Roseobacter denitrificans OCh 114: one gene and its partner. The protein of the gene in region 1 interacts with the protein of each later gene in a pairwise test. Links are inferred from orthologs where the notes say so. Each region holds a gene or a part of one and is shown on either strand. Other genes may lie near its edges. The genes, in order: def and RD1_RS01425.

Evidence for each region.
Region 2: the proteins of def (region 1) and RD1_RS01425 interact in binary tests that used the Escherichia coli proteins (3 or more experiments, as listed by UniProt). The link is inferred for Roseobacter denitrificans OCh 114 from one-to-one orthologs.

The regions. Positions count from the first base shown.
Region 1 is NC_008209.1:1,278,945-1,294,496, forward strand. Bases 7,304-10,212 are described here. They hold def (peptide deformylase), read left to right. Parts: upstream 7,304-8,453; coding sequence 8,454-8,972; downstream 8,973-10,212. Other genes in these bases: RD1_RS06165 (MalY/PatB family protein), read right to left, coding at 7,304-8,350; def (peptide deformylase), read left to right, coding at 8,969-9,466; fmt (methionyl-tRNA formyltransferase), read left to right, coding at 9,485-10,212. Outside these bases: RD1_RS06125 (chromosome segregation SMC family protein), read left to right, coding at 1-1,435; RD1_RS06130 (hypothetical protein), read left to right, coding at 1,486-1,851; RD1_RS06135 (lytic murein transglycosylase), read right to left, coding at 1,960-3,132; adenosylcobinamide-phosphate synthase CbiB, read right to left, coding at 3,151-4,059; threonine-phosphate decarboxylase CobD, read right to left, coding at 4,056-5,009; RD1_RS06150 (response regulator transcription factor), read left to right, coding at 5,206-5,592; RD1_RS06155 (glutathione S-transferase family protein), read right to left, coding at 5,671-6,645; RD1_RS06160 (hypothetical protein), read left to right, coding at 6,824-7,174; more of RD1_RS06165, read right to left, coding at 7,178-7,303; more of fmt, read left to right, coding at 10,213-10,402; RD1_RS06185 (hypothetical protein), read left to right, coding at 10,402-10,638; RD1_RS06190 (efflux RND transporter permease subunit), read right to left, coding at 10,639-13,803; RD1_RS06195 (efflux RND transporter periplasmic adaptor subunit), read right to left, coding at 13,807-14,934; RD1_RS06200 (TetR/AcrR family transcriptional regulator), read right to left, coding at 15,036-15,552. UniProt on the Escherichia coli protein: Removes the formyl group from the N-terminal Met of newly synthesized proteins. Requires at least a dipeptide for an efficient rate of reaction. N-terminal L-methionine is a prerequisite for activity but the enzyme has broad specificity at other positions.
Region 2 is NC_008209.1:286,192-301,716, reverse strand. Bases 4,193-7,074 are described here. They hold RD1_RS01425 (aspartate-semialdehyde dehydrogenase), read right to left. Parts: upstream 6,204-7,074; coding sequence 5,181-6,203; downstream 4,193-5,180. Other genes in these bases: RD1_RS01420 (DUF3095 domain-containing protein), read left to right, coding at 6,356-7,074; RD1_RS01430 (hypothetical protein), read left to right, coding at 4,552-5,106; RD1_RS01435 (glycerophosphodiester phosphodiesterase), read left to right, coding at 4,193-4,555. In the rest of the region: RD1_RS01455 (carbonic anhydrase), read left to right, coding at 115-765; RD1_RS01450 (sodium-dependent bicarbonate transport family permease), read left to right, coding at 847-1,824; RD1_RS01445 (P-II family nitrogen regulator), read left to right, coding at 1,829-2,140; RD1_RS01440 (hypothetical protein), read left to right, coding at 2,177-2,587; more of RD1_RS01435, read left to right, coding at 2,714-4,192; more of RD1_RS01420, read left to right, coding at 7,075-7,507; RD1_RS01415 (HpcH/HpaI aldolase family protein), read right to left, coding at 7,504-8,274; RD1_RS01410 (winged helix-turn-helix domain-containing protein), read right to left, coding at 8,353-9,027; RD1_RS01405 (hypothetical protein), read right to left, coding at 9,029-9,316; RD1_RS01400 (hypothetical protein), read left to right, coding at 9,490-9,975; RD1_RS01395 (ribonuclease HII), read left to right, coding at 10,174-10,803; RD1_RS01390 (site-specific DNA-methyltransferase), read left to right, coding at 10,890-11,990; mutY (A/G-specific adenine glycosylase), read right to left, coding at 12,104-13,171; RD1_RS01380 (DUF721 domain-containing protein), read left to right, coding at 13,256-13,765; RD1_RS01375 (DsbA family protein), read left to right, coding at 13,779-14,450; lpxK (tetraacyldisaccharide 4'-kinase), read right to left, coding at 14,514-15,509; RD1_RS01365 (3-deoxy-D-manno-octulosonic acid transferase), read right to left, coding at 15,496-15,525.

The DNA of each region.
Region 1 (15,552 bases):
TGCGCAAGCGCGCGAGGCGCGGCGTGCGGCGGACCGTGCGGTGGCCGATGCGGGGCGCGCCCTGAGCCGGGCCGAAGCGGATCGCAATCTTGCCGAAGGTCGGCTTGAATCGCTGGGTCTGGCGGTGTCGCGGCACGAAGAAGAGGCGATGGGCGCGCGGACGCGTCTGAAAGAAGCGGAAACAGCGCTGGCGGAACTGGGTGATCTGGCCGAAGCGCGTGACCGGGTCGAGGCGATCCGCACCGCCGTTGAGGCCTCGCGCATCACGATGATGTCGCGCCGGTCCGCGCATGATGAGTTGCGCCGTGAGGGGGAGGCCCGGACCAGGCGCGCGCAGGAAGTGACCAAGGAGATCAGCGGCTGGCGGCACCGTCTTGAAACGGCCGAGAAACGCAATGCGGAACTGATCGAGCGCAAGGCCACGGCCGAGGCGGAGTTGAAAGAGGCCAGTGCGGCACCGGACGAAATCGCCGCCAAACGCGCAGAACTCAGCGAGGCGATCACTGTGGCGGAGGCGCGCAAGGCGCAGGCCAGTGACAAGTTGTCCGTGGCGGAAGCAGCTCTGCGCGACAGCACAATGGCCGAGCGTGAGGCCGAGCGTCTGGCGTCCGAGGCGCGTGAGGAGCGTGCCAGAGCCGAGGCGCGCAGCGATGCCGCAAAGGAGACCGTTGCAATCGCAGCGGAGCGTATCGCGGATGACGCGCAACTGACGCCGAACCAGTTGCTGCAACAACTGGATGTGACACCCGATGACATGCCCCGCGCCGAAGCGCTTGAGGCGGATGTCAATCGCCTGAAGCGTCAGCGGGATGCCTTGGGGGCTGTGAACCTGCGCGCGGAAGAAGACGCCAAGGAAGTGCAGGTCGAGCATGACACGCTGGTGCAGGAGAAGAACGATCTGGAAGAGGCGATCCGGACCCTGCGCGGTGGCATCGCAAGCCTCAATCGGGAAGGGCGCGAGCGGCTTTTGACCGCTTTCGAGCAGGTCAATTCCAATTTTTCGCTGCTGTTCACGCATCTGTTTGGCGGGGGTGAAGCCAACCTTGTCATGGTGGAAAGCGATGACCCGCTTGAGGCCGGGCTGGAGATCATGTGCCAGCCGCCCGGTAAGAAACTGTCGACGCTGAGCCTTTTGTCCGGCGGAGAGCAGACGCTGACCGCGATGGCGTTGATTTTTGCGGTGTTTCTGGCCAACCCCGCGCCGATCTGCGTGCTCGACGAGGTGGATGCACCACTGGATGACGCCAATGTGACGCGGTTTTGCGACTTGCTGGACGAGATGTGCCGCCAGACCGACACCCGGTTTCTGATCATCACCCACCATGCGGTCACCATGGCGCGCATGGACCGACTGTTCGGGGTGACGATGGCGGAACAAGGGGTCAGCCAGCTTGTGTCGGTTGATCTGAAAAAGGCGGAGACGCTGGTTGCCTGATCACTCATTCGTGTGACCCAGTTTCCCTGAATGTGGTCTATGGTGAGTGGATGAGAACCCTGATTGGCCTGTTTTTTGGACTTGTCGCCTTTCCCGCGGTCGCTGCGGACTGGGCGTTGAATGAGACGGACCGCATTCTGGACCGACACGAGGTGGATGCGCTGACGGCGGGGCAAACCCTTGTCTTTTATGACGACGGGCAGTCGAAATACTCCGTTGGCGGGGCGTATTCCTATACCTATGCTTCAGGCGAATCCGCTTTCGGTCGCTATGAAATCGAAGAGGATGGCACCGTCTGCATCAGCTATCGCAACGGGTTTTCGCGATGTGACCGCTATGTGCAGAGTGGCGAGCGGATTATCCTGCTGACTGAAAAGGGCTTGCGCTTTCCGGTGCGCCCTGCGGCAAAAAAATAACCCCACAAGGCAGCGGTCCTTGCGGGGTCTAAAGAAAAAACAACCTGAATGTATGTTGCATCACGCACCCTAGGGTTCAACGCCTAAAAAGCGGTAAATGCTTCGCCCTCAGAGTTTGCCGAGCAGGGCAGGGGTCGGCCATGCGTCTGCGGGCAGGCCCAGTCGTTGCTGTTCAAGTTGCACCGCAATGCGGGTGCGCGCCCCAAGGATGCCATCGACTTTTCCCACATCATGGCCGCGCGCCTGCAACTTGGTTTGCAGGGCTTTCATCTGCTCTGCGTTCAATCCCTTGTCCGGTGCGCCGCGGTCCATTTTGGGTGCGCCTTCGATCAGGGTTGCGAAATACGCGGCGGTTACGACATAGGTAAAGCTCTGATTCCAGTCGAAATAAATATTGAAGTTTGGATATGTGATAAAGGCGGGGCCCTTGTGACCCTGCGGCAGGATCAGCGATGCGGTCGCGCCGCGAAACAGGTTACCGCTGCGCGCTGTCACACCCATATCGGCCCATGTGCTGACCGGTTTGGTGATATGTATGCCGGTTTGCGACCAGTCGAAATTATCGGGCAGGCGCACCTCTTGCAGCCAGGGCTCGCCTCTGCGCCAGCCGAAATCAGCCAGCATCGCCGCCCCGGACATCAGCGCATCGGGTGCCGAGGTTTTGAGGCGCACATGCCCATCGCCATCCGCGTCCTGACCGTTTTCGAGGATGTCGCGCGGCAGCATTTGCACCATGCCGATTTCACCGGCCCATGCGCCTGTCGTGGTTTTTGGGTCGAAATCGCCCATCTCGTAAAGCTCGAGCGCGGCAAAGACCTGCGGGCGAAAGAGATCGGGCCTGCGGCAGTCATGAGCCAGCGTGACGAGCGCGTTGGCCGTGTTGAAATCGCCCTGATAGGTTCCATAGGCGGTTTCAAACGCCCAGAAGGCCAGCAAAACACCCCGTGAGACACCGTAGCGGCGGTCAATACTGTCAAAAACGGCGTCATATTCGCGGCCCAGACGCTGACCTTTGGACAGCCGCGCATCCGAGATCAGATTGCGGGAGAAATCCAGAAAGGGGCGTTGAAACATGCCCTGATCGCGATCCGCGCGCAGCACGCTCTGGCTTTGTCGGATGCCGGAGAAGAAGCGATCCACGCTCGCGGGGGCATGTCCCTTGCTGACCGCTTCGGCCTTCATATTTTGCACGAAGTTATTAAAGCTGCCCCCGCAGGCTGCGAGAAGCGGTAAGGGGGAGAAGGCAAAGCAAAGGACGAAGGCGAGTGTTTTTAAGCGCATCGGAAACTCCGGTCTGTTCTAGGACAGGATGGCAAGTACCACGCAAAGGGTAAACATCATGCCCCACGCTTTCCATAAAATAGAAAGACTCGCGTCGATATCATCTGCGCTCAGCACTTTGCGCCCTGCTTCGTTCACCCATGGGAAGTCCTGTAGCGTGCCGTCATAGGCGCGCGGACCGGCCAGCGCGATGCCAAGGGCGCGGGCCATTGCGGCCTCCGGCCAGCCGGCGTTCGGCGATTTGTGCAATCTGGCATCGGCACGGATCGCGGCCCCGTCCCATTGCCAAGCGGCGTTCGCGATCAGCAGAGCGGTGAGCCGCGCGGGCAGGATGTTGACCAGATCGTCCATGCGCGCGGCGGCCCATCCGAAGGCGTGATGGCGCGGGGTGCGATAGCCGATCATGCTGTCGGCGGTATTGATCATCTTGTAGGCGAGCATTGCGGGCAGCCCGCCGATGAGAAACCAGAAGGCAGGCGCGATCACGCCATCCGACATGTTTTCCGCAGCGCTTTCTATGGCGGCCCGCGCGGTCTGTGACGGGTCCATGTCGGATGTATCGCGGCTGACGATCATCGCAACCGCCGCGCGACCCTCGGGCAGAGAGCGCCGCAGGCCCTTGGCAACTGCCGCGACGTGATCGCTCAAAGAGCGCTGCGCGAGCAGAATGGCGGCGATGATAACTTCGGCAAGGGGGCCGAGGGCAGACAGGACCAAGCCCGTGATCACAGCGCAGCCAACCGCAAAAATCAGGCAGAGCGTTCCTTTTGCGCGCTTTGCCGGGCCGGTGTTGAAGGTTCTGTCCAGCCAGCCGATCAGCCTGCCCATGAGCACGGCCGGATGGGGCAGGCGGGACCAGAGCCACTTGGGTTCTCCAAGCACAGCGTCCAGCATCAACGCACAGAGCAGAACCAGGGCGAGCGTCATGCCAGTGCGTTTTCGAGGCGTTCCCATTGGACGGGATGCGGTAAACCCAGACGCAGCCATTCCTTGTCATAGGGAAAAATACGGGTCCAGATGTGATGCTCTGCCAGCCGTTCCTGCCAGCGGGCGGCATCGCAAACGCGGTACAGGCGGAACAGCGACGTGCCCCCGATCACCTGCGCATCAGCGTTTTGCATCAGGGCATCCAACCGGGCGCTGTCCTGCGTCAGGCGTGTTCTTGTCGCGTCAGCCCATATGGTATCGGAAAGCGCGCGGGTCCCGATGTCGAGCGCCGGGCCTGCCACGGCCCAGGGCCCCTGCCGGGACTGCAGCGCGGCGATCAGTGCGGGATCACCGATGGCAAACCCCAGCCGCAGGCCCGCCAGCCCCCAGAATTTGCCAAAGCTTTTCAGGACAATTGTGCCGGGACGTGTCGCAAGGTGGATCAGCGATTTTTCGGGTGCGACGTCGCAAAAACTTTCGTCGATGATGGTGAGGCTGGCCTTGGGGGCGGGCAGCATGTCGTCGTGCCAGAAACGCCCATCGGGATTGTTGGGATGCACGACGACCTGAGCAGCGGCGTCGGCGTCCGTACCGACGGTCCAGCCATGCGCGTCAAAGGCGGCTGCGTGCTCGTTATAGGTGGGGGTGGGGATGCAGACCGCGCCGGGAGTGGCGAGACCGGGTATCTGCGCAATGAGGGCGGAGGCGCCGGGGGCTGCAATGATCGCAGCGCCCGGGGGCACGCGCCAGAGCGCACGCGCAGCATCCAGCAAGCGATCAGAGGCCATCTGGTCGGGCAGGGCCGTCCAGTGGTTCTGGGCCACAGGCTGGGTAGGGTAGGCGAGCGGATTTATACCCGTCGAAAGGTCGATCCAGCCGATTCGATTGCCGCCGAAACGTGCGCGGGCCGCATCAATGCCACCGCCATGATCGCGTCGTATTGTTGTCAAAAACAGGTCCTATCGGTTCTAAATCGGCATATTTTTGCGCTATCTACGTGGCACAAAGCGGAATTCAGCCGGTTATTCAAGTCTGACGGAAACGGTTAAGAATTAAGGCAAGTTCTTAACCGTTTCTTAATCTTTGGGGCACACCTATTACGTGTTGTTTCAAAAAAGTGTTTTATCGCGCCGGAATGGAGGCTGCATGAAAGTCCTGATCGTTGAAAGCGAGGATGGTCTGGCCAGGATTTGGCAGAAGCATCTCCAGCGAATGGGGATGCATGTCTGCTGTGCGGGGGGTGAGACCGATGCTATTGCGCATCTGAGCGAACATCCGACAGATATCATTATTCTCGATCTTGTGCTGGCGGAGGGCTGTGCCTTGGCGGTGGCAGATTATGCAAGCTACCGGTTGCCCGACGCACGGGTGGTCTTTGTCACCAATACGTCCTTCTTTTCGGATGGGTCGATATTCTCCTTTGCGCCCAATGCCTGCGCCTTTGTGCAAAGTGCGACACCACCAGAAGACCTTGCCGCCATTGTCGAGCACTATGGCCCGGCGGAGGATCCGGCACCCCACGGCGTCGCGTGATCCAAAGGCGCGCCTGCGGCGCACGACATTTTTTATTCACCCGGCAGGTACCGCTGCGCACCGCCGGGTGCGGCAGGCTCAGCCGCGCCCGTGGGGTCTGTGAAAATCCAGAACCGGGTTGATCGGGATGATCCGGTTCGGATTGATCGTTTCGTGGCTGTAGTGATAGTGGCGCACGATATGATCGAAGTTGACCGTGTCGGCAACGCCGGGCGTCTGATAGAGTTCGCGCGTGTATCCCCACAGGTTTGGATAATCCACGATGCGCTTGCGGTTGCATTTGAAATGCAGATGATAGACCGGATCAAAGCGCACAAGCGTGGTAAACAGCCGCCAGTCTGCCTCTGTCAGCTGGTCGCCCATGAGGTATCGGTTGTGTGACAGGCGCTCTTCGAGCCAGTCGAGGGTGTCGAACAGGGGGACAATCGCCGCATCATAGGCCTGTTGCGTCGTGGCAAAACCCGCCTTGTACACACCGTTGTTGAAGGTGTCGTAGATGCGCTCGTTCACCGGGGCGATGGCGTCGCGCAGGGGTTCGGGCCAATAGTCATCGCTGTTTCCGGTCAGTCCGTTGAAGGCTGCGTTGAACATACGGATGATCTCGGAGCTTTCGTTCGAGACGATGGTTTCGCGCTGTTTGTCCCAGAGGATCGGCACGGTGACGCGGCCGGTAAACCTGGGATCGGCGCGGGTGTAGATGTCGCGTGCAAAGGCGCTGTTGTAGAGGGTGTCACCGGTGGCACCATTGTCATCGGGTTCAAAGGTCCAGCCTTCGCCCAGCATATCAGGATGGACGGCGGAGATGGTGATGTGATCCTCAAGACCTTTGAGCGTGCGAAAGATCATGGTGCGGTGCGCCCAGGGGCAGGCATGGCTGATGTAGAGATGATAGCGGCCCGAATCGGGGGTGAAGCCGCCTGTGCCTGATGGCCCCGCACTCCCGTCATGGGTGATCCAGTTACGAAACTTCGCGTCCTGGCGTTTAAAGGACCCGCCCGTGGATTTGGTATCATACCACTGGTCATGCCAAACGCCGTCAATCAAAAGACCCATGTCACCTCTCCTTTTCGGTTGGGCCAATCGTAAGCCATTGATTCAAAGAGGCCCACAATCCGCTTCGCGCAGGATTGGTGCATTGCTGCACAACTCTGAGCGGTGACACAAAAACTTAACTTGCATTTTACCAGACTTCGGGCACTCCTTATGGGCGGGGAAGAAGGAGTTGCGTAAAATGGAAGCGGTATTTTCCAAGGAAATTCAATCGGGTCTTGATCAGGCCAGAGTTGCGAGCATGAAAAAATCCTCGCGCTTGCGGGTCTGTGCGGATGGCAAGAAACAGACGGTGCTGCGCATGTGGAAAACCGGTTTCGCAATGGAGGCTGATGCGCCTGACATGCGGGGTATGGTCGATCTTTATGACGGCAGCATCCATCTGTTCCGCTGTCTGGTGGTGACAACGGCCGAAGAATCAGGCGAGCGGCACTATGAATTCAAGCGCGCAACGGCTGTGCGCGGAACGCCGGCGCTGGATTTTGAAACGCCCGAGCATGCACCCGCAGGCCTGATCGAAGACGCGCGCTGATCCCTATTGCAGATCGCTGAAGGCGTCTTTCAGGCGGGCGCAGGCCTCCTCGATGCGGTGGTGTTGCGTGGCGAGGTTGAAGCGCAGGAAGGTTTCACCGCCCGGTCCGAAGTCCGGTCCGGGACTGGGTGCAATGCGCGCGGATTTTCGCACCCGCTGCGATATCTCATCATAGCTCATGCCCGTGCCTGAAAAATCGACCCAGGCCAGATAGGTCGCCTGCAGCGGCATGGAGATGACGCCGGGGATGTCGGCGATGGCCGCATCAAAGGTCCTGCGGTTCTGATCAAGGTGCTCGATCTGCGCATCGACCCATTTGGCGCCTTCGGGTGAATAGGCGGCGGTGATCATTTGCAGGCTCAGTGCGGCGGGTTTGTAATCCAGTGTATTGAGGCGGTTCTGCATCGTTTTGCGCAGTTTCGCATCCGGGATGATCATGTTGCCCGTGCGCTGGCCTGCGATGTTGAAGGTCTTGGAGGCTGCAGTGAGGACGATCAGGCGATCCTCGACCTCGGGGGCGGCGATGTGCATGGGCACAAAGGTATGGTCGGGAAACACCAGATCATGGTGTATTTCATCGGACACAAGGATCAGGTCGTTGCGCGCAGCAAACTCCGCAATCCCGCGCAATTCGTCCGTCGTCCAGACCCGGCCCGATGGGTTTTGCGGTGAGCACCAGATCAGCATCTGTTCGGAGCCATCAAGGCGTGATTGTGCGTCCTCAAGGTCAAGCACATAGGTGTCGCCTGTGTGTTTGAGCGGACAGGTCACCGCCTCGCGTCCCGCCTTTTCGATCTTGATCTGAAACTCGTGATAGACGGGCGTGAAAATCACCACCCGCGCGCCGGGGTCCGTCCAGACATCAAGGCAGAGCGCGATGGCGTTGCCCAACCCTTGCGATGTCAGCGCCCATGAGGTGTCGATGTCCCAGTTGTGGCGTGTTTTCATCCACCATTGAATGGCATTCAGGTAGTCATCATGGACCGGCATATAGCCAAAGACACCGTGATCTGCCGCGCGGCGCAAAGCGTCGATCACACAAGGCGCGGTTGCGTAGTCGCTGTCTGCGGTCCACATGGCGATCCCGTCTTGTTGCGGGACATCAAAGAGGGTTTCCATCATGTCCCATTTGCTGCTGTGCGTGCCGCGGCGTTCGATGGGATCGTTGAATGACATGATGTGCTCCTGTGTGTGCTTCGGGCGCAAGCTAGCGGGAAACGAGGCGAGCGCAAGTCCGAGATCAGTTGCACAGCACGGGCGCTTGACCTAAATGAAAAACATGAAACGAAGTATCATTCTGCACCCTGATCCGCGGCTCAAGAAAACGGCAGAGCCTGTTGCCGACATCAGTGATGAGTTGCGCAGGCTTGGCGATGACATGCTTGAGACGATGTATGATGCGCCGGGCATCGGGCTTGCGGCACCGCAGGTGGGCATTCTGCAGCGGGTTGTCGTGATGGATTGTATCAAGGAGCCGGGCGATACGCCGCGCCCGGTGATCATGTTCAACCCCGAAGTCATCGCCACCTCTGACGAGACCAGTGTTTACGAGGAAGGGTGCCTGTCGATCCCCGAGCAATTCGCAGAGGTGACCCGCCCGGCAGAAGTCGAAGTGCGCTGGATGGACCGGGATGGTGCGGCACAGTCTGAAGTGTTTACCGGGCTGTGGGCCACATGCGCCCAGCATGAGATCGACCATTTGGATGGCAAGCTGTTTATTGACTACCTCAGGCCGCTGCGCCGCCAGATGATTACCCGCAAGATGGTCAAGCTGAAACGGGAACTGGCCCGCACATGAGCGTACGCGCTTACCTTAAATGGCCAGACGCGCGGCTGCGCACTGCCGCCGCCGATGTAGCGGAGATCACGCCGGAGGTGCTGGGCATCTGGGATGATATGATCGACACGATGGATGCCATGCCGGGGGTGGGGCTGGCGGCGCCGCAGATCGGCGTGATGTTGCGGCTGGCCGTCGTGGATGCATCAGACACGCGCGACCGGCGCATTCGTCTCGCCAATCCGGAGATTATCGAGGCGTCTGCCATCATGAATGATCATGAAGAGGCGAGTCCGAATTTACCCGGTGTATTTGCCAAAATCCGGCGTCCGCGCGGCGTGACCGTGCGTTTCATGGATGAAACCGGCACCTACGTGCAGCGCGATTTTGTCGGGCTTGAGGCGACGAGCGTGCAGCATCAGATCGACCATTTGCAGGGAAAGATGTATTTCGACAATCTCAGCAAGGTGAAACGGGATATGCTGCTGCGCAAGGCGCGTAAACTGAACGGCTAGTGCCCTCTGGAGGATAAGATGCGTTTGGTTTTCATGGGAACACCCGATTTTTCGGTCCCTGTGCTTGAGGCACTGGTGGCGGCAGGACATGAGATCGCCTGTGTCTACAGCCAGCCGCCACGCCCGGCGGGGCGGGGCAAGAAAGACCGGCCCTCGCCCGTGCAGGCGCGGGCAGAGGCGCTTGGGCTCCCGGTGCGCCACCCGGTGTCCTTGCGTAGCGATGAGGCGCTGGCGGATTTCGCGGGGCTGCAGGCCGAGGTCGCCGTGGTCGTGGCCTATGGGCTGATCCTGCCGCAGGCCATTCTGGATGCGCCGACGCGCGGCTGTCTGAACATTCACGCCAGTTTACTGCCGCGCTGGCGGGGGGCTGCGCCGATCCACCGCGCCATCATGGCGGGGGATGCGCAGACCGGTGTGTGCATCATGCAGATGGAAGCAGGCCTTGATACCGGCCCCGTGCTTGCGCGTGAAGCTGTCGACATCGGACCCGAGGAGACAACAGCGCAGTTGCATGACCGGCTGAGCGCCTTGGGGGCCGCGTTGATAGTCGACACGCTGGCGCGGCTCGATCAGCTTGAGGCGGTCCCACAACCGGAAGACGGTGTGACCTATGCGGCCAAGATCGACAAGGCGGAGGCGCAGGTGGATTGGGACCAGCCCGCCGAAGACGTGGATCGGCTGATCCGTGGGCTGTCGCCGTTTCCGGGTGCCTGGACCTTGCTGGGCGACACGCGCGTCAAACTGCTCGGGTCGCGCATTGCCGAGGCGTCGGGGGTGCCGGGCACGGTCCGGCTGAACCCGCTGCGGGTGGTCTGTGGGACGGGGGCGGTGGAACTCACGCAGGTGCAGCGCGCGGGCAAAGCGGTGCAGAGTGCGGCTGATTTTCTGAACGGCAGCGCAATTGAAGACGGCACCCTTTTCAAAGGAAAAAGCTGATGTTCCCGACGTTGATAGGTACGGTTGTGATCGCGGGCCTTGTGGGGTTCTTTTCCGAACGGTCGGGGTTTACGCACAACGGCTATGTGCAGAGCATCATCATCTGCATTGGCGGGGCCTTCGTGATGTATTTCGTCACGCTGATGTTCGGGATCGGCTTTCGCAGCCCCGGCATCAATGCGATTGCGGCCTCCGTCGGGGCGCTGATCATCGTGCCGACCCGGTGGCGTAAATGATCACTGCGCCGGGGTGCGCAGCGCCAGTTTCTCTTCGTCCTCGATCGGTGCGCGCACGCAAAGCCTGAGCAGGGGCGGCACGGTCAGCAGGGTCAGAAACGCCGACATGGACAGACCGCCCACCACCACCGCGCCGAGGCCACGATAAAGTTCAGAGCCTTCGCCGGGGAAGACGACCAGCGGCAGCATGCCACAGACAGACGTCAGCGTGGACATGAAGATCGGGCGAATGCGGTTGCGTGTCGCCTCTTCGATGGCGTCGACCGGGGACATGCCTTCGTCGCGCAAATGATAGAGCGTCTGATGCACGATCAGAATCGCATTATTGACCACGATCCCGACAAGGATGATGAACCCCAGCAGCGTCAGCGTATCCAGCGGTTGCGTCTGGAAGGTGTTGAGCAGTGCAAGACCCCCGACACCGCCCGCAGCGGCCACGGGCACCGAAATCATGATGACCAGCGGCAGTACGAAGCTTTCGAACAGGATCGCCATGACGAGGAACACGATGACCAGCGCCACGGCGAGGTTGATCTGGATCGCGTCCCACGTCTGGCTGAGCTGATCGGCGGTGCCTGAAACGCTCATCCGGACGCCATTGGGCAGGCCGCTTTCTTCGAGAACGTCGATGACTTCTTCCTGCAGCAGTTCAACGGCCTCTTCCAGTGCGAGCGCGTCCGAAGGTCTGACCTCAAGCGTGACGGTGCGCAACCGATCCCGATGCCGGATTTCTGTCGGGCCGGCAGTGACGACCACATCCGCAAGGGCGGATACCGGGATGATCTGACCGGAGGGGGTGACAACAGGGTAATTGCCGATGTCCTGCGTCCGCTGCCCGACCTGCAGGCCGGGATCACCCTTGAGCATCAGATTGACGCGTTCAGCCCCCACGGTGATCTCTGCCACACGCAGACCGTCGTTGAACGCATCAACGGTCAGGGCAAGGTCCGACGACGTGAGCCCCGCATCCGCGAGGCGCAACCGGTCCGGCACCAGACGCACCTCGGGCGCGCCGAGTTCAAGGCCCGGTAGCGGGCGGAACTGATGCCCTTCCGAACGGGGCAGCAGTTGCGAGATCGTACCGGCGGCGCGGCCCGCAACTGCCAGAATATCGTTGAGGTCCTGACCGGAGATGTTCAACTCGATCGTGCGCCCCCCGCCGACGCCGCGGCCAAAGAGGGACGGTTGCGTCATGAAGCCGAAGGTGCCGGGTTCGGCAAAGATCGGTTGTGACAGGACGGGGATCAATGCCCCCGCCTGCGTGCCATCCACTGCGGATGCGCCGACAAAACTTGCCCCCGGGCGCGCCACGAAAAAGAAGTTGTCGATCGTCGGGGTGCCGTCTTCGGTCTGCGTTTCCGGCGCGGCTTCCCAGAGCGGTTGGGCGACTGTTTCGATCCGCTCGGCAATGGTCTGCGTCGTATCAAGGTTATAGCCGGGTGGCGGGATGATCAGGCCAAAGACAAGGTTGCGGTTGCCCTCTGGCAGATATTCAAGGCGCGGCAGAAAGGTGATCGTTGCCACCGCAGCACCCCCTGCGATGAGCGCCACCATGAACAGCCCCAGAGCGCGGAACCGCACCGTGAGCCGCACATAGGACATGACCATCCCGTGAAAGCCGCGCGCAAGGTGATCAAGACCCCAGATGTTGACCTTTTTCTGATCGCCTTTTGACAGCAGTTTGCTGGAGAGCGCCGGGATCACCGTGACCGCGACCACAAGCGACAGCAGAACCGACACCGAAATGGCCACCGCAATGTCGCGGAACAACTGGCCCGCTTCAAGCTGCATGATGAGGATCGGGACAAAGACCAGAACGGTCGTCAGTGCGGATACAAGTATCGCCCCCCAGACCTGTTTCGCGCCGAGATAGGCGGCCTCGCGCCTCGATTTGCCTTCTTCCCGCAATCGGTAGATGTTTTCGAGCACCACAATCGCGGCATCCACAATCATCCCCACCGCAAAGGCAATCCCGGCGAGCGAGATGACGTTGAGCGTGCGCCCGGTGGCGGCCATCGCGACGAATGTGGACACGATGCTGACGGGAATCGCCAGAGACACAACGAGCGTGGCGCGCGGGCTGCGCAAAAACGCCATCAGCACGGCGGCGGCCAGTGCCCCGCCGATCCAGATGTTCTGCGTCACCAGATCAATCGCGCCGTTGATATAAACCGTTTCGTCGTAGGCCTGCCGCATGTTGAGCCCGACCTCTGCCACGGGGCCTGCCGAGAGTTCGGCCAGCACCTCTTTGACCTCGGCCATGGTTTCGATGACATTCGCGCCGGGTTCACGGACGATGTTGAACGCCAGCCCCGGCTCGCCGCGAAAACGCAGACGCGAGTTGGCTTCTTCAAAGGAAAAGCTGACGTCGGCCACATCCGCCACCCGCACGCGACCTGACCCGCCGGTGCCGATGTCAGAGCGCAGCACGACCGATTTGATGGCCTCAACGGTGTTGAGGTTGCCCTCGGCACGCACCACGTAGCGGCGCTTGCCTTCTTCGACGTCCCCTGCGGAGAGGGAGATGTTTTCATCTCGCAGAACGCGCACGACTTCGGGCACCGTGAGGTCAAAACGCGACAGCCTGCGCGGATCGACCACGACCTGCAATTCGCGGGTGACACCGCCGAATACATTGACCGCCGAGACGCCCTCGATCCGTTCGATCCGGTCCTGAATGACGTCCTCGACGAAATCGCCATAGGTGGCCATTTCGCGGGTGTTGCCCTCTTGCGCTGTCAACAAGATCCACGCGATGGGGCTGTCATCCGCGCCGGAAGTGTCCAGTGTGGGTTCGCTGGCCTCGTCAGGGTAATCGCCGACACGGTCCAACCGGTTTGACACCAGCAAGAGCGATTGCACCATGTCGGTGCCGACGCCGAATTCGAGTGTGATCTCCGCCTCTCCGGTGCGGGAGCGGGAGGTCATGATATCCAGCCCTTCGAGGCCCCTGAGCGCCTCTTCCTGCGGGTTGACGATCTCGCGCTCAATCTCGGAAGGGGCGGCACCGGGCCACTGCGTTTCAATCACGACGATGGGCTTGCGCACATCCGGTGCCAGCTGGATCGGAATGCGGCTGACGGCGATGGTGCCGAACAGAACGGCCATGATGACGGCAGCCATCACGGCAATCGGGCGATCAATTGCGTAGCGGATCAGGTCCATGGGCTAGCCTTTCTCGCTGCCGGTCATCGGCGTGATTTCCTGTCCGGGGCGCAGCCGTTCATTGCCGCGCGTCACAACGACGTCGCCCTCGCTCAACCCATCCAGCACCTCAAAGCGATCCCCCAGTGCGACACCGATCTGCACGGTGCGCGGTTGCGCCGTTCCGTCTGCCGCCACGAAGACCGTCCAGCCGCCGCGGGCCTGCACCAAGGCGTCTTTGGGCACCGACAGAACCTCGCGCGGGGCGCTGATGGGGATGTTGATGGTGATGGACTGGCCGATGGCCAAACGGTCCAGAGAGGCCAGATCAGACGACGTAAAGCGCACCGGACGCGTCCGCGTGGCGGTATCCTCAACGGGCAGCAACACGCGCACGTTCAGATCCAGCGGCACGCCGGTCTCTGTGCTTCCGGCGACCGCCTGTCCGGGTTGCAGAACGCTGACGTATTTCGATGGTACGCTGGCCTCGATCTCCATGGACTGAACATCCAGCAGCGTGACGACGGCGGCACCCGATGCGATGAATTCGCCGGGGTTGATCTGCACTTCCAGCACGATCCCGGCGTAGGGGGCGGTGATGCGCGCGCGGTCCAGTTGATACCGGGTCTCTGCCAAAGTCGCCTCGGCGGTCTGGACGCGCGCCTCTGCTTCGGCGAGCAGCCCGTTGGCCTCAAACAGGTCACTTTGCGCATCATCAAAACGGCTGGTCGAGAAAGACGCCGTGTTGCGCAGACCCTCGATCCGCGCCAAAGCATTGGCTGCGCGGTTGACGCGCGTCTGCGCGATCACGATGCCTGCGCGGGCCTCTGCCAGCCGTGCCTGGGCCTGTCGGGCCAGAATGTCCAGAAGCTCGGTGTCGAGGGTTGCCAGCATCTCGCCCTGATCGACGGATGCGCCCTCAAGCACCATGATTTCATCGACCGTGCCCGCGATGCGGCTGGCAATCGTCCCCTCGCGGGCAGTCACCACCTCGGCAAAGAGCGGAACAGTGTCGGCGATGGTTTTGACCTCGACGGTTTCGACGCCCACGGCAGCCGGCCCGCCTTGTGCAGCGGCCATGGAGGGGACACTCAGACAGATCGCGATAAACAGCGCGCAGGTGAGCCGGAATAGGAATAAGGGGTGGGTCATTGGAGCGCCCTGTAAAATAATCATTGCACAGGTAAACCAGTTAGTTCGAAATTGCACGCCTCCAAGGGCGGGGCCTGCGCGTGCGCGCGCGAAGAACTGTGTCAGGCCGAACCGTCGTTGGCACCTTTTACCGGGTCCAGCGCATTGGCATAGGCCCGCAATTCCGCAACTTCGCGTGCCGATGGTGTCTTTCCGGTAAAGCCAACCAGATAGGCGGGCATCAATCTGTTGCGGGTCTCCATCGGCTCGTTCAACTTTGCGTCATCATACCCGATCTGCATGTAGTAGAGGATGCGCGCCCGGGCCGTCGCTTCGAGGGGTGGGTAGTCGAACCTCTCGAACATCGCCTGCAGGGCGCTCAGGCGCTGCGTTTCCGAGGCGTCCAGCACAGCGCGCACCTCTTGCGAGCGACGCGCCCAATCGCGCACGGCAAAATCCAGCCGCGTGTCAAAAAGCGCGGGATTAATCACACAGCGAAACACATTTCCCACCGCTTCGGTGATCGTATCGGCGGGGCGCTCGGCCATACGGACCAAGGCCGCCGTATTGGTGTGGCGCCAATGCTCCAGCAGCGCATCAAGCAGGTCCTGTCGGGATTTGAAATACCAGTAGAAGCTG
Region 2 (15,525 bases), 990 kb from region 1 along the record:
AGTGTTTTCGCGCGAATTTCTGACTAAAGAGTTGAGACAGATCAATGTTTCCCCTCGAATTTACGGATAATTGCAGCTAAAGCTTTCGGGGCAACGTGTGAAAGTCGTAAGAATATGGATCAGGCCAAACCGCTTCCAGGCTATCTGGTACAGCGCTATCATGGTTGGAAGGCCACCGGATATCAGGAAAATCAATCATGGTACAAACAACTGGCGCGCGGCGGTCAACACCCCCGTGCGATGGTGATTTCCTGCTGTGACAGTCGGGTACACGTCAGTGCCCTTTTCGGTGCCGATCAGGGGGAGTTGTTCATCCACCGCAATATTGCCAGCCTCGTGCCGCCCTACGAACCGGATGGCGATCCCCATGGGACGTCGGCGGCGGTGGAATATGCTGTCACCATGCTGAATGTGGCGCATGTGATCGTTCTTGGGCATTCAGGCTGTGGTGGGATACAGGGCTGCATCGACATGTGTCAGGGCAATGCCCCCGACCTTGAAGAAAAATCCAGCTTCATCGGGCGCTGGATGGATATTCTCAAGCCAAGCTATCCTCTTGTCGCAGCGGAAAACGACCCTGAAATTCAGGCGCAGGCGCTGGAAAAGCAGTCGGTGCTCGTCAGTTTGCGCAACCTGATGACTTTTCCCTTTATCAACAGCCGTGTGGATGGCGGTTTGCTTACGCTGCATGGGCTTTGGACCGACATCGGCGAGGGGAGCCTTGAGGTGTTCCACTCCAAGGATCAGGCCTTTCATGCGATTTGACAGACCGTGAACACCGATCAGGACCTTGATCGTCCCGGCAAACAGTCCTAAACGCCTCGGGACCAGCAACCGGGGGCGCGCGTGGACCAAATCTTATCACTGGCAGCCAACAACCTGTTGTCTCCGATCATATTGTCATTTGTGCTCGGCGTCGCCGCCTCTTTGGCGCGCTCGGATCTCAGTGTGCCAGAGGCTGCGGCCAAGGCCCTGTCGATCTATCTGCTGTTCGCCATCGGCTTCAAGGGCGGGGTCAGCGTTGCGGCCCACGGGGTCGATGCGAAGCTTGGCCTCACCCTGCTGGTGGGGATCATCCTTTCCGCGGGCCTGCCACTGATTGCTTTTGGGTTGTTGCAGGTGATGACCGGGCTCAGCCGGCTGGATGCCGCTGCGGTTGCGGCGCATTACGGATCGATCTCCATCGTGACCTTTGTAGCCGCCACCTCGGTGCTGCAAAGCAGTGGCATCACGTACGAGGGGTATATGGTGGCGGTTGCCGCAGCCATGGAAGCCCCGGCGATCCTGTCGGCGCTCTGGCTGATCTCGCGCGGGGGGTCAGAACGCCGCATGGACAGTGATCTGTGGCGCGAAATCCTGCTGAACGGGTCCATCGTGCTGCTGGTCGGCGCGTTTTTCATCGGATGGATCACGGGAGAAGAAGGTCTGAGCGAGATCTCAAGCTTTATCGTTGCACCGTTCAAAGGGGTGTTGTGCCTCTTTTTGCTGGATATGGGCCTTGTTGCGGGGCGTGGTCTGCGCAGCCGCAGCGGCGTGCTCAAACCCGGTGTGCTGGCGTTTGGCCTGCTGATGCCTGTGGTCGGAAGCAGCCTTGGCGCGGTCTTTGGCCTGTTGCTCGGGCTGTCGACTGGCGGTGTCGCGCTGTTGATGGTGCTGTCTGCCTCGGCATCCTACATCGCCGTGCCCGCCGCCATGCGCGTCGCCTTGCCAGAGGCCAACCCCTCCATCTACCTGACGCTTTCCCTCGGCGTCACATTCCCCTTTAACCTTACGCTGGGCATCCCGTTGTACGTGGCCGTTGCTTCGGCGCTGACAGGAGCCTGAGAGCGTGAAAACACATCAAGCAAAACGCGTCGAAATCACGATAGAAGCCATCATGCAATCGCGTCTCACAGATGCGCTGAGCGCTGCAAAAGTCACGGGCTACACGGTGCTGCCCGTTCTGGGCGGGTCCGGGCGGTCCGGCGAATGGGTACGTTCCGGTGAGATCGGTCGCGCCAGCGGGATGGTGCAGGTTGTGTGCATCATCCGACCGGAGCGTCTGGATGGGCTGCTCGACGCAGCATTTGGTGTAGTGGACAAGCACATCGGCGTTGTTTCGATAATGGATTGCGACGTCGTGCGCGCGGAGCGTTTTTAACCCTTTTTAAACCAAGTTTAAGCAAGTCTGCCCGCTATGACGAAGCACGCCATTACTCTCCAGCTTTCTGATGATCTGTTCAAAGCCGTCCATGACCTTGCCACCGAGCAACAGGGGACAGTTGCAGAGGTCGTTGAAGATCTTGTGACAGAACATCTGGGGGGGCCGAAAAGCGCTGCCCGTCGATTGCCGCGTGCTGGTGAGAAACTGATTTTTGCCCTGCAAAAGCTGCTGTTTCGTGACATGGCAGAGGCCCGCGACTGGGCTGATCTGGATGACCGGCTGCGCAAGCATGGCTACTTTATGAAGATTACCCTGGGCGGTTTGGCCCTGCATACCGAAACCAGTGGCAAGCGGGTTTGCCACACCCATGACCTCGGTTTTTCCTATGGAACCTTCGTGCGTCGATTCGGGCCGGGCAAGCCCAAGGATCCGCGCGAGTTGTAGATAGGCGCCTGCATCACTGCATATGGCGATGAATCGAGGTACATTCCGAGACAACGCTTGCCTGTCGCGCCTCTTCCTGTTGTGCTGTTTGCAACCTGAGGAATAATAACTGCGTGGGGTGAGACCTTGGTTTGGGATGCTGTCATCAGCTACAGGCAGGCGCTTGCACTGTGGTTTCCGCTGCTGTGTGTTCATATGTTCGTGCGCCTGATCATCGCGGCGGTCTTGGTCCCGTTGATTGCGGCACTGCTTGCGATCACACTGTCTTTTTCCGACCAGTCCGCGCTGACGGATCAGGATATCGCCCGGTTCCTGCTGACGCCGGTCGGGGCGATTGGTGCTGTCTTTATCGCGTCGCTGATCATCGTTGCTGCAACGATTGATATCGCCGTGATGACCGCCGTGCTGCGCTCTGATCAGAGGGGCGCGGGCAAGGCACTGGCGGCTGCTTTCGGGTTCCTGACGAGATCACTCCCGCGACTGGCTGTATTTGCCGGCCATCTGCTTGTGCGCGTGTTGGTCATATCGCTGCCCTTTTTGGCGGTCGCCGGGGCTATCGCACTGTTTCTGATGCGTGATTTTGACATCAATTACTATCTGGCCAACCGTCCCCCTGCCTTTATGGCCGCCATTGCCAGCGGTGGTGTGATCGCTGTCGCGCTGGCTTTGGTGCTGTTGGAGCGCTTGTCCGCATGGGCGGTCGCGCTGCACATGAGCGTCTTTGATCTTGTGCCGACAAGAACCGCCTTTCAGGTGAGCCGTGAAAAGATGCGCGGCCATCGGCTGGACCTTCTGAAGCGACTGCTGTCCTGGCTCGCCCTTCGTGCTGCCGTGGCCTTTGTTCTGGTCGGCACCATCGGGTTTCTACTTGCAGAAATCCCGCCATTTTTCAGCGGGAACCTCGCCCTGTTCTTTACTGTCACGGCGGTTTTGATCGGCATCTGGGTGTTCGTGAATTCTGCCTTGAACGCCATTGCCAATGGGGCCTTGTCCGACATCCTGAACGAGGAATTCGACCGCTGCCTTGAAGCGCGCGTGGCCAGGGGTGATCCCGGACCCGAAACCCATGCGCCCCGGCTTGCGTGGTTGTCTGGCTTGGCGGCGCTTTTCGCGGTGGGCAGCCTGTTTGTCGGGGGCACTGCCTTCAATCAGGTCGGAGGCGCTGAACGGGTGGATGTGATCGGGCACCGCGGTGCTGCGGCGAGCCGCCCGGAAAACACGATGGCGGCCGTGATCAAGGCGATTGAGGACGGGGCCGACTGGGTCGAGATCGACGTGCAGGAGACCGCCGACGGCGAGGTCCTGGTGGTCCATGACAGCGATTTCATGAAAGCGGCAGGTGTTGATCGCAAGGTCTGGGACGTAACCATGGAGGAGGTCGCGCAGATTGATATCGGCACGTGGTTTGATCCCATCTATGCGGATGAACGCCCGCCCCTGCTGCGCGATGTGCTTGAGGTGGTCAAGGGCCGCTCCAAGCTGATCATTGAGTTGAAGTATTACGGTCATGACGTCGATCTGGAAAACCGCGTGATCGCCTTGGTCGAGGCGGCGGGCATGCAGGATCAGATTGCAACGATGTCGCTGAAATACCCCGCCGTGCAGAAAATGCGCAGATTGCGCCCGGACTGGCGCAGCGGTGTTCTGGCGGCGACCGCAGTGGGTGATATGTCCGGCCTTGACGGCGATTTTCTGGCCGTGAGCGCGGGGCGCTTGTCAGCGCGTTTGCTGGCGCAGGCGCAAAGCGTGGGCAAGGATGTTTACGCCTGGACGGTCAACGACGCGGCGTCGATGTCGCGGATGATCTCGCTGGGTGTGGACGGGCTGATCACGGATAAACCCAAGCTGGCGCGCGAGGTCATCGCCTATCACGAAACGCTCAGCACCCCGGAACGTCTGATGCTGCGCCTAGGCGATACGATCGGATTTGCCTTTGACCTCACCCCCGAGACCGGAGCCGAAATGTGAGAACCGCTGTTTTGATCCTGACCCTGATCGTGCCGCAGGTTGTGCAGGCGCAGGACGACAGCGCAATGATCAAGGTGCAGCGCGGGCTTGAGATGCCGGCCCACCGGGCGCTGCAATCGGTGATCTCTGAGTCCGATTTGGCTGTTTTTGAAACGGATGGGTGCAGCGGTGGCATGTCGTGGAGCTGGCGCGTGGTGGCCGATCTCTTTCCCGACTTTGAAGCGGCGCAAGGCGCGCATCCTCCTTGGGAGCAATGCTGCGTTGTCCACGACCGCGCCTACCACAACGCCGCCGGGGCCACGTCCGCAGACCAGAGTTTCGAGGCGCGCCTATCGGCAGATCAGGCGTTGCAGACCTGTGTCGTCGAACAGGGTGAGGCGCAGGTCAAAGACCTCGCCCTGCGCTATGATGTCGACGAAGATAACATCCGGCTCGCTTATGACATGATTGCCACGTCAATGTTCAACGCCGTCCGTTTCGGGGGTGGGCCGTGTTCCGGCCTGCCGTGGCGTTGGGGGTTTGGATATCCGGGGTGCATTCCGGGGCTTTGATCCGGTGTGCTGGGCCGCCGTTGGCAAAAAAGCCGCCGGTGTGACCCGACGGTTTTCCAAATGCCTTGGGTCAATCAGCCCTTTTTCAGGACCCGAGTGCCCAGCAGTTCCGCGATCTGCACCGCGTTGAGCGCCGCGCCCTTGCGCAGGTTGTCGGACACGCACCACAGGTTCAGACCGTTATCAATCGTTGAATCCTGACGGATACGGCTGATGAATGTCGCAAAATCACCGACGCACTCGACGGGCGTCACATAGCCGCCGTCCTCGCGTTTATCGATCACCATGACGCCCGGTGCTTCGCGCAGGATTTCGCGGGCCTCGTCCTCGTCAAGGTGCTCTTCGAACTCGATATTGATCGCTTCGCAGTGGCCCACGAACACGGGCACGCGCACGCAGGTTGCGGTGACCTTGATCTTGGTGTCGATGATCTTCTTGGTTTCAACGACCATTTTCCACTCTTCCTTGGTGGTGCCGTCTTCCATGAACACATCAATATGCGGGATCACGTTGAATGCGATCTGCTTGGTGAATTTCTTCGGCGGCTTGTCATCGGTCGGATTGTAGATGGATTTGGTCTGGTCCCAAAGTTCATCCGCGCCTTCCTTGCCCGCGCCTGAAACCGACTGATAGGTCGAGACAACAACGCGTTTTATGGTCGCGCGGTCATGCAGTGGCTTCAGAGCCACCACCATTTGCGCAGTCGAACAGTTCGGGTTGGCGATGATGTTCTTGTTGGCATAGTCCATGATCGCATCGGCGTTCACCTCGGGCACGATCAACGGCACATCCGCATCGTACCGGTAAAGCGACGAGTTATCAATCACGACACAGCCGGCTTTGGCCGCCTTGGGTGCAAATTCCTTTGTCGCATCCGAACCGATTGCGAAAAGCGCCATGTCCCAGCCCGTGAAATCGAATGTCGCAAGATCCTTCGTCTTGAGCGTTTTGTCGCCAAAACTGACTTCGGTGCCCAGGGATTTGCGTGATGCAAGCACGGTAATGTCATCCACCGGAAAGTGGCGTTCAGCAAGAATGTTCAGCATTTCGCGGCCCACATTGCCTGTGGCACCCGCAACAACGACGCGGTAACCCATCTAAATACTCCAATGTGTTTGATGTGATGGTGCGCGCGTCTTATACCGGTCAGCCTCTTGAGGAAAGGGCCGTCATGCCTGTGCGGGCTGCGGCATAGAGTGCGCGTGCGCTTTTGTGATAGGTGGATCATGACGCAACAGGGTGCAAGGTCATGAAATCTTTCCATCAGCCAGACGATTTTTACGACTCCGTGCCGCGTGAAACGAGCTTTGACCACCTGACGGACCTTGGCCGATACACGCCGTTGCCGGATGATTGGCAGATCGGCGTTGCCGACATCGTGAATTCCACCGGAGAAGTCGCCGCCGGGCGATACAAGACGGTCAATATGGTCGGGGCGGCGGTGATCTCGGCTGTCATGAACGGGTTGAATGGGCGTCCATTCCCCTTTGTCTTTGGCGGGGATGGGGCGGGATTTGCCGTTGGACCGGATGCCGAGCCGGCGGCGCGAGAAGCGCTTGCCGCGATTTCGGTCTGGGCGCGGGCGGAATTTGCTATCGGCATGCGGGTGGCTTTGGTGCCGGTGGCTGATGCGCGCGCGGCGGGTCACGATGTAAAGGTCGCCCGGTTTCAGGCCTCACCGGGGGCGGATTATGCGATGTTTTCCGGCGGCGGGCTGCTCTGGGCGGAAACGGAAATGAAAAGGCGGCGCTATGTCGTTGCCCCTGCCGCTGAGGGGACGATACCGGATTTGACCGGCCTGTCGTGCCGGTGGGCGCATATGAAGGCGCGCAACGGCACAATCCTGTCTCTCGTGGTTGCCCCGATACCCGACGCGGACGCCGCAGATGTGGCGCAGGTCTATAAGCGGGTCATTGACGTGGCAGGGCAGTTGGATCGGGGCGGTCATCCCGCACCTCAGGTCGGTATGGTCTCACGCTGGCCACCGGCGGGTGCCACACTCGAAGCGCATGCCGCGCGCGGGTCGGGATCGCTGGGTGCCGCACGGCGCAAGGCGCTGTTGGAATCACTGCTCGCTTGGGTGTTGATCCGTACCGGTTTGAAAATCGGGGGCTTTGATGCACGACGTTATGCGCGGGTTGTTGCGGATAACGCTGATTTCAGAAAACTGGATGATGGTTTGAAAACGACGCTGGACTGTGACGCTGAAACCCAGTCGCGCCTGACGGCGGTGCTGGCGCAGGGGGCAGATCAGGGGATCGTTCGTTTTGGCATGGCCACCCAGGAGGAGGCCATGATGACCTGCATCGTTCCGTCGATTCTTACCGACGACCATCTGCATTTCATTGATGGGGCAGCGGGGGGATATACGCAGGCGGCCGCGCAGATGAAGACGCGTTAACCCTGTTTCCACTTGGCGGCGATGGATTTCCCGGTGTTCAAAAGCATCGCGATGTCCATGGCCACGGCAACAAACCGGGCACCGGCATCCAAGGACGCTTGGATCATACCGTCATCCGTGGTCAGGATACCGGCGGCCTTGCCGCTGTCGCTGATCCGCTTGATGGTTTTCAGGATTGTCGCCTGTATGTCCGGGTGCATGGTCTGCCCGAGGTATCCGAGGCTTGCAGACAGATCCGCCGGGCCAATGAACACACCGTCAACGCCATCGACCGCAAGGATCGCGTCAAGGTTATAAAGGCCAGTTTTATTCTCAACCTGCACCAGCAGGCACGTCTGTGCATCCGCGGTCGGACCGTAGTTGTCGATCTGGCCAAAGCCTGACGCACGCCCCACCGCATAGCCCACGCCACGCCTGCCCTCCGGCGGGTATCGGCAGGCGCGCACGAGTTCCTGCGCCTGCTCGGCGGTTTCCACCATGGGCACGAGAATCGTCTGGGCCCCAAGGTCCAGCATTTGCTTGATGATCCACGTCTCGCCCACCGGCACGCGGATGATCGGGTGGCTGTCACTGCTTTTCAGCGCGATCATCTGGTCGCGGATCGAACGCACGTCATTGGGCGAATGCTCGCCATCAATCAGCAGCCAGTCAAAGCCCGCATTGCCCAATATCTCTGCGGTATAGCTCTCTGCGATGCTCATCCAGCAGCCAAAAAGCGTCTCCCCTTCGGACAGGGATTTTTTGAACGTGTTCAGTGGCGCGGGCATGTCTGGTTTCCTCTTTGGGGTCTCTGCGCGGTCAGTTTTGGACGCTCACGCCGTGAAACACCAGTGCAGTGCGCGGTTTCAGATGACTTTGATGACGTCCTTGTCGATGGCGAGCATATAGCCACGCCGCGCGATGTTCTTGACCAACAGCTCTGATACGATCTGGTTGCCAAGCGTGTCGCGCAAGCGTTTGATCCGTGTGGCGCCTGCGGCCTCTTCGCAATCGACCGCCTTGCGCCCTGAAATCATACCTTCGATCTCTGAACCGGACAGAACATCGTCATCCATACGCGCCTCCGCAAGGACCGACATCGTTTCCATCGCGGCGTCGGTCAGTTTGAAGCCCAGATTGTTGAGGTAGACGGTGTTTTCCTCGCGGCTGATCAGCAGCGAATTCACCTGTATGCCGACCCGTTCGATCTGCGCCATGCGTCGGTTGAACCCGACCAGCATCACCAGAAAGACCAGTGCCGCGATCAACATTGCCGTGGCAAAGACCAAAAGCACGAATATCACCACGCGGTAACTCATCAGGGTTTCGGAAAACGCGGTGCCGGATTGTGCGAGTATCTCAAGCAGTTTGATTTCCGCCTGCGTGGTCAGATCGTCATTTTCCACAAACAGCTTTTCAACCCGCGCATTGAATGCATTCGCATCCGGCAAGGCCCAGAACAGCATGGCGACCCCAACCGCAAGAATGGCGAGGATTCCCGCAATGCCATACCCAACGATCCGCCCACCCGAGCGGCGCATGTCAGTAGCGGAGGTAGTTTGGTCCTGCACTCTCTTTCCTTTCCGCCAGCCCGCTTTGGTCGAAGACCGATATTACGTTCAGCAGCGTCCACCCCTTTGGCGCAAGCCGGGCAGTCAGTTCCGCGCGGGCCGCTTTTTTGGAACATTCAGAAACCTGCGCAACCCCGTAATGCAGTCGCAGCGGATCGTCCTGTTTCGCCTTGTAATCGGCGTAGCATCCGGCGGCCATGCCGGGCTGCGCCAGACTGAAGGTGACAAGGGCCGCTGCGATGAAAACAGAATATCTCATGGCATGAACCTGCGCAGGATCACCGTGACATTCAATAACAAAAGGGGTTTGGGGCCTGTGATATCGGATAACCATCGCGCGATATTGTCTGTCGGCACGGGTCCGTCCCAGTTTGTTGTCAGAACGGCAGCACCCAAAGGCTGCCCCATGCACAACAGATAAGGACCTGCCCCATGACACGTAGATTCATTGCCACAGTGGTAAGCGCGGCGATCGCCGTTGCGGTGATCGGAAACACACCAGCGCGTGCGGATGAAGCGCTGGCCCGCGCACTGGCGGCTGTCGTTGGAATCGCGGTCGTCGGGGCGGTCATCCAGAACCGGCTGGAGGACGATAGAAAGGACAAGCAGGCAAATCGTGTCACCCACACCCGGTCCGGGGTGCATCACTCAAATGCGCGCTACAGGGACCACGGGATCAAACGCGCAAATCCGCGTCATACAAATCGCAGGCTGCTACCCGGGGATTGTTTGCGCAGTTTCAACACCGGCTACGCACGCTACAGGGTCTTTGGCAAAACCTGTCTTGAGCAAAAATACGGCGCGACACGCCAGTTACCGCAGGCCTGCAAAGTGCAGTTTCGCACGAATAGTAAAAACCGCGTGGGCTATGGCGCCCGCTGTCTGCGCCGCGCGGGATACCAATTGGCCCGCAGCTGAAGCGGGTCAGTCCAAGGCCGTATCGGTCCCTTCACACCGGCCTTGCACCTGAGGGAGGGCGTTCGGGCGTCTTCCCTCCTTTTTAACGAGTTCTGCGCCTCCGCTTGCCGGGGGCGTTTTTTCGCATCCGCCCGGTAAGTGGGACCCAAGCGGCAGACGGGGCCTTGTGCTGTGTGCCGAGACGTTGGAAAAAAGCCCATGGAACCGAATTTTGAGATGGAAGAGGCCGCAATGGCGCTGGGCGCGCGGCGTGTGGCAGGCGTTGATGAAGTCGGGCGCGGCCCGCTCGCGGGGCCTGTCACGGCGGCAGCGGTGGTGCTTGATCCGGCCAATATCCCTGAGGGGTTGAACGATTCCAAACAGTTGAGCGTAAAGCGGCGCAACCTGCTGGGCGACGCACTGGCCAGCAGCGCAGATATCAGTGTTGGCCACGCCAGTGTCGAAGAGATCGAGCAACACAACATCCTGCGCGCCAGTCACATGGCGATGTTGCGCGCGCTTGCCGGCCTCCGGCTGCGACCGGATTTCGTGCTTATCGATGGCGCCATGGTGCCGCAGGGGCTCAACCTGCGCGCACAACCTGTGGTCAAGGGGGACACAAGATGCCTGTCGATTTCCGCAGCCTCTATCATCGCCAAGATCGCCCGCGATAAGATCATGGTGGATTTGGCGCAACAGCATCCGGGCTATGGATGGGAGACGAACATGGGATATGGATCAAAAAGCCACATATCTGCGTTGCGAAATCTTGGGGTAACCCCACACCATAGACGTACCTTCAAGCCGGTACACCATATGTTGTATCAAGACAAAAACGTAAAGCCTTGATTCAATAAAGAATTTGACCGCGAATCGACTTTGACTCATCTTGTTCCCAACGAACGAGTGCAAAATGCACCGGGACCAGAGGCAGAATGAAGATGACAAAGACCAAGGGCGCTGCGGCGCTTCCTTTGAACACGATTATTGATGGTGACTGCATCGAGGTGATGAACGGTCTGCCGGAGGCATCCGTCGACCTGATCTTTGCGGACCCGCCCTATAACCTGCAACTCAAGGGCGATCTGCACCGGCCCGACAACAGCCGCGTGGATGCGGTGGATGATGAATGGGATCAGTTTTCCAGCTTCAAGGCCTATGACAATTTCACCAAGGCTTGGCTGAAGGCCGCGCGCCGTATCCTTAAACCTGATGGGGCAATCTGGGTCATCGGCAGCTACCACAACATCTTTCGCGTGGGTGCCGAACTGCAAAACCAAGGCTATTGGATTCTGAACGACGTGGTCTGGCGCAAATCCAACCCGATGCCGAATTTCCGCGGCAAGCGGTTCACCAATGCCCATGAAACGATGATCTGGGCGGGTCGTGACGAGAGCAGTAAATACACATTTAATTATGAGGCGCTCAAGGCGCTGAACGAGGGTATTCAGATGCGCTCTGACTGGGTGCTGCCAATATGTACCGGTCATGAGCGTTTGAAGGACGAGAATGGCGACAAGGCCCATCCGACACAAAAGCCGGAGAGCCTGCTGCATCGGGTACTGGTGGGGGCCACGAACCCCGGCGACGTCATTCTCGATCCTTTCTTTGGCACCGGAACGACCGGGGCAGTGGCCAAGATGCTGGGCCGTGATTTCATCGGCATCGAACGCGAAGCGGCCTATCGCAAGGTTGCCGAAAAACGCATCGCCAAGGTGCGCAAGTTTGACCGCGAAGCCTTGCAGGTCAGCGTATCCAAACGTGCAGAGCCGCGCGTGCCCTTCGGGCAGTTGGTCGAACGCGGCATGCTGCGCCCGGGCGAAGCGCTTTATTCCCCCCGTGGCCAGGTTGCAAAGGTGCGTGCTGACGGCACATTGATCGGGAATGATGTCAAAGGATCGATCCATCAGGTCGGAGCGCATCTCGAAGGCGCACCCAGCTGCAACGGTTGGACCTATTGGACGTTCAAACAGGACGGCAAGAAAATCCCGATTGACGTTTTGCGCCAGCAAATCCGCTCGGAAATGAGCGGCTAGACATCCAATTCTTTGAACACCGCCGGTGCCTGTGGCCTTTTTGAACAAGGCTGCCTGTGATGGGCACCCCCCTTGACCCCGCCCTTGTTGGCGGGGTTTTTTTGTCCAACGGATCACCTTGCGAGGTCAAAGGCCTTGCGCATGACCGTGGGCAGGTCGGTGGGTTTGAATTCTGCAGCGTCGCGAAAACCCCCCGTTTCGGGTTCGGTCCCAATGGCCACCTGCGCGCGAAACACATGCAGGATCAGGTGAAAATGCGTGAACGTGTGACGCACTTCGCCGTCGATCAACTGCCACTCGGCCGCGCAAGGCGGTGGGGCCTCGGGCAGGGGGTGGCTGACATCGATCCAGTCAGACCCGGGCCAGCCCAGCATGCCACCGAGCAAACCCTTGTCGGGCCGCGTCTCCAAAAGCCACGCGCCATCCGCCCGTTGGGCCAGAAAGACCGTGCCATGACGGGTTGGCTTGGCCTTTTTCGGTGTCTTTTTCGGCAGATCAGCGGCGGTCCCCTCTGCACGCGCTGCGCAAGGGTCACGCCATGGGCAGATGCCGCAGGCGGGTGATTTGGGTGTGCAGATCGTCGCGCCCAGATCCATGACCGCCTGCGCATAATCGCCGGGGCGATCCACGGGTGTCAGCGCGTCCGCCTTTTCCATCAGGATCGGTTTGGACGCGGGTAAGGGAACATGAATGTCATGCAGACGCGCCATCACGCGTTCGACGTTTCCATCAAGAACCGTATGCCTGAGATCAAAGGCAATCGAAGCGATCGCCGCTGCGGTATAGGGTCCGATGCCGGGTAGTTTCAGCAATTCGGCATGATCGGCGGGAAAGGTGCCGCCATAGTCCTGATCGACAGTGCGCGCGCATTTCAGCAGGTTGCGGGCGCGCGCGTAATATCCAAGACCTGCCCATTCCGCCATGACGTCGGCGTCCTGGGCTGCCGCCAGGTCGCGCACCGTCGGCCAGCGCGCGGTGAACCTCTCGAAATAACTTTTGACCGTGGCGACCGTGGTCTGTTGCAGCATCACCTCGGACAGCCAGATCCTGTAGGGATCAGGCGTCTGCCCTGCGCGGCGCGCTTGCGGTGGCACGCGCCACGGCATATCGCGCGCATGCACGTCATACCATGCGAGGATCGCATCGCTCAGAACCTGTGGATCATCGGGATTTTCACGCAATGTTTATATCCTTTGGGGTGCAGTAAGGCTGGCTGCGCAGCATTTCCGGCGCTATGTTAGGCGGACGTTTCAGGGAACATAGCGATGCCGCCTCGCCGCGCCAGTACAAAAGGATTCACCCGGACTTCGAGCCTGCTCACGCAGCGTATTCGCACGGCGTCCGAGAGCCGTGGTTTTGCGCAAAGCCGTCTGCTGACCCATTGGAGCGAAGTGGCAGGCGAAGAGATGGCCCGCATTTCCCGTCCGGTTGAGGTCAGCTATGGCCGTGGCGGGCTGGGGGCGACGCTGACGCTTCTGACGACCGGGGCCAACGCGCCCATGCTAGAGATGGAAAAGGAAAAGCTGCGCGCACGGGTCAATGCGGTCTACGGCTATAATGCCATTGCGCGCGTGCGGGTGACACAGACCGCAGCGACCGGATTTGCCGAAGGGCAGGTGGATTTCATGCTTGGTGATGCCAAGTCAAAGACCGCCCCAATCGACCCTGCGCTGCGCCAGAAAGCGGCTGACACCGTGCAACCTGTCGCGGACGAAGGGCTCAGAAGTGCGCTGGCGCTTTTGGGCGAAAACATTCTGAACAAGACAAACCGATGAAAAGGGAAACGCCATGTCGCGTATGATGATTATTTCGGCTGCCGTCGCAGTCATCGGCCTTGGGGCCTATTTCGTAACATCGCCGGGGACAAATCCGGTGACGCCTGCAAACCCTCTGGGGGCTGCAAACGCGCAGGAGGCGGCTGATATTGATACGTCTTCGATTATGGATATGACGCTTGGCAACCCTGATGCGCCGGTTACCGTGATCGAATACGCAAGCTACACCTGCCCGCATTGCGCGCGCTTCCATGAGGGGCCGTTCAAGCAACTCAAGGCAGATTACATCGACACGGGCAAGATCAACTTTGTCTACCGGGAGGTGTATTTTGACCGCTACGGCCTCTGGGCGTCAATGATCGCGCGCTGTGCCGGCACGCCGGAATCGTTCTTTGGGATGAGCGATCTGATCTATCAAAAACAGTCCGAATGGTCGCGCGCCGGTGATCCTGCGGCCATCGTTGATGAGTTGCGTAAGGTCGGCCTGCTGGCGGGTCTGGATCGCGACACCATGGAAGCCTGCCTGCAAAACGGTGAAAAGGCGCAAACCCTTGTGGCCTGGTATCAGGAAAATGCCACAGCCGACGGGATCGAAAGCACACCCAGCTTTCTGATCAATGGGCAGCGCTACAGCAACATGTCCTATGCCGAAATGGCCGAACTGATCGACGCCGCGGCGGAATGATCCGGGGCGCGGCGATTTCAGGTACTCACGAATTTGCTTGGGCTGGCGGTGACGCTGGCCCGATCAGGATTTAACAACGGGTCGCAACAAGTCTGCCAGCGCGTTTTCCTGACCGTCAAAGCTGAGACGAACGGGCAGTGTTATCACTTTGGTGCGGAAACTGTTCGGCAGGCGCGCGGCGTCTTTTTCGGTTGTCACCAGTTGGGCGTTCTGCCTTTTGGCATCTGCTTCGAGGCGGCTCATTAGTGCCGTGCTCAGCGGTTGGTGATCATCCAGCGGCTCACTGTGTACCACATTGGCACCCAAGGCGCGCAGGGTCGCAAAGAACTTTTCCGGATGCGCGATACCCGCAAAAGCAATTGCACGCATATCAGACCAGTCCATACCCGTTTGCAGCGGCGTCAATGCGCCCCGGATATGCGGCAGATCGGTGGGCAGGGTGCTGCTATCAAACCGAGCCTGTGCCTCAGCCGCCCCGACAGACAGCAAGGCATCCGCGCGTTTCAGGCCTATATCCACCGGTTCGCGCAGGGGGCCGGCCGGCAGGCATCGTCCGTTGCCAAACCCCTTTTCGGCATCCACGACGATCAGGCTGAAATCCTTGTGGACGGACGGGTTTTGAAACCCATCATCCAGCACGACTACACTGGCCCCGCCTTGCGCGGCAGCGGCGCAGCCTGCGGCACGATCACGCGCAACCCAGACTTCGGCAAAGGCGGCGAGCAGCAAAGGTTCATCCCCGACCTGTTTGGCCGTATGTTTCGATGGATCAACCCGAACCGGGCCTTTGAGCGAACCGCCATAGCCACGGGTCACCACATGGGGCGTTTCTAACATATCCATCAGCGTCGTCAGAACGGCAATGACCGTCGGCGTTTTCCCGGTTCCGCCTGCGTTCAGGTTGCCGACGCATATCACGGGCACATCCAGTTTCACGGGGGTGCCTTTCGCGAGCCGCCGGGCCGTCGCCATGCCATAGATTTTGCCAAACGGTTGCAGGAGCCGGGCCAGCAAAGCGGGCGCCTGCGGGGGCGTATACCAGAAGTCAGGCGCGCGCATGTGCGGTCTCCAATTC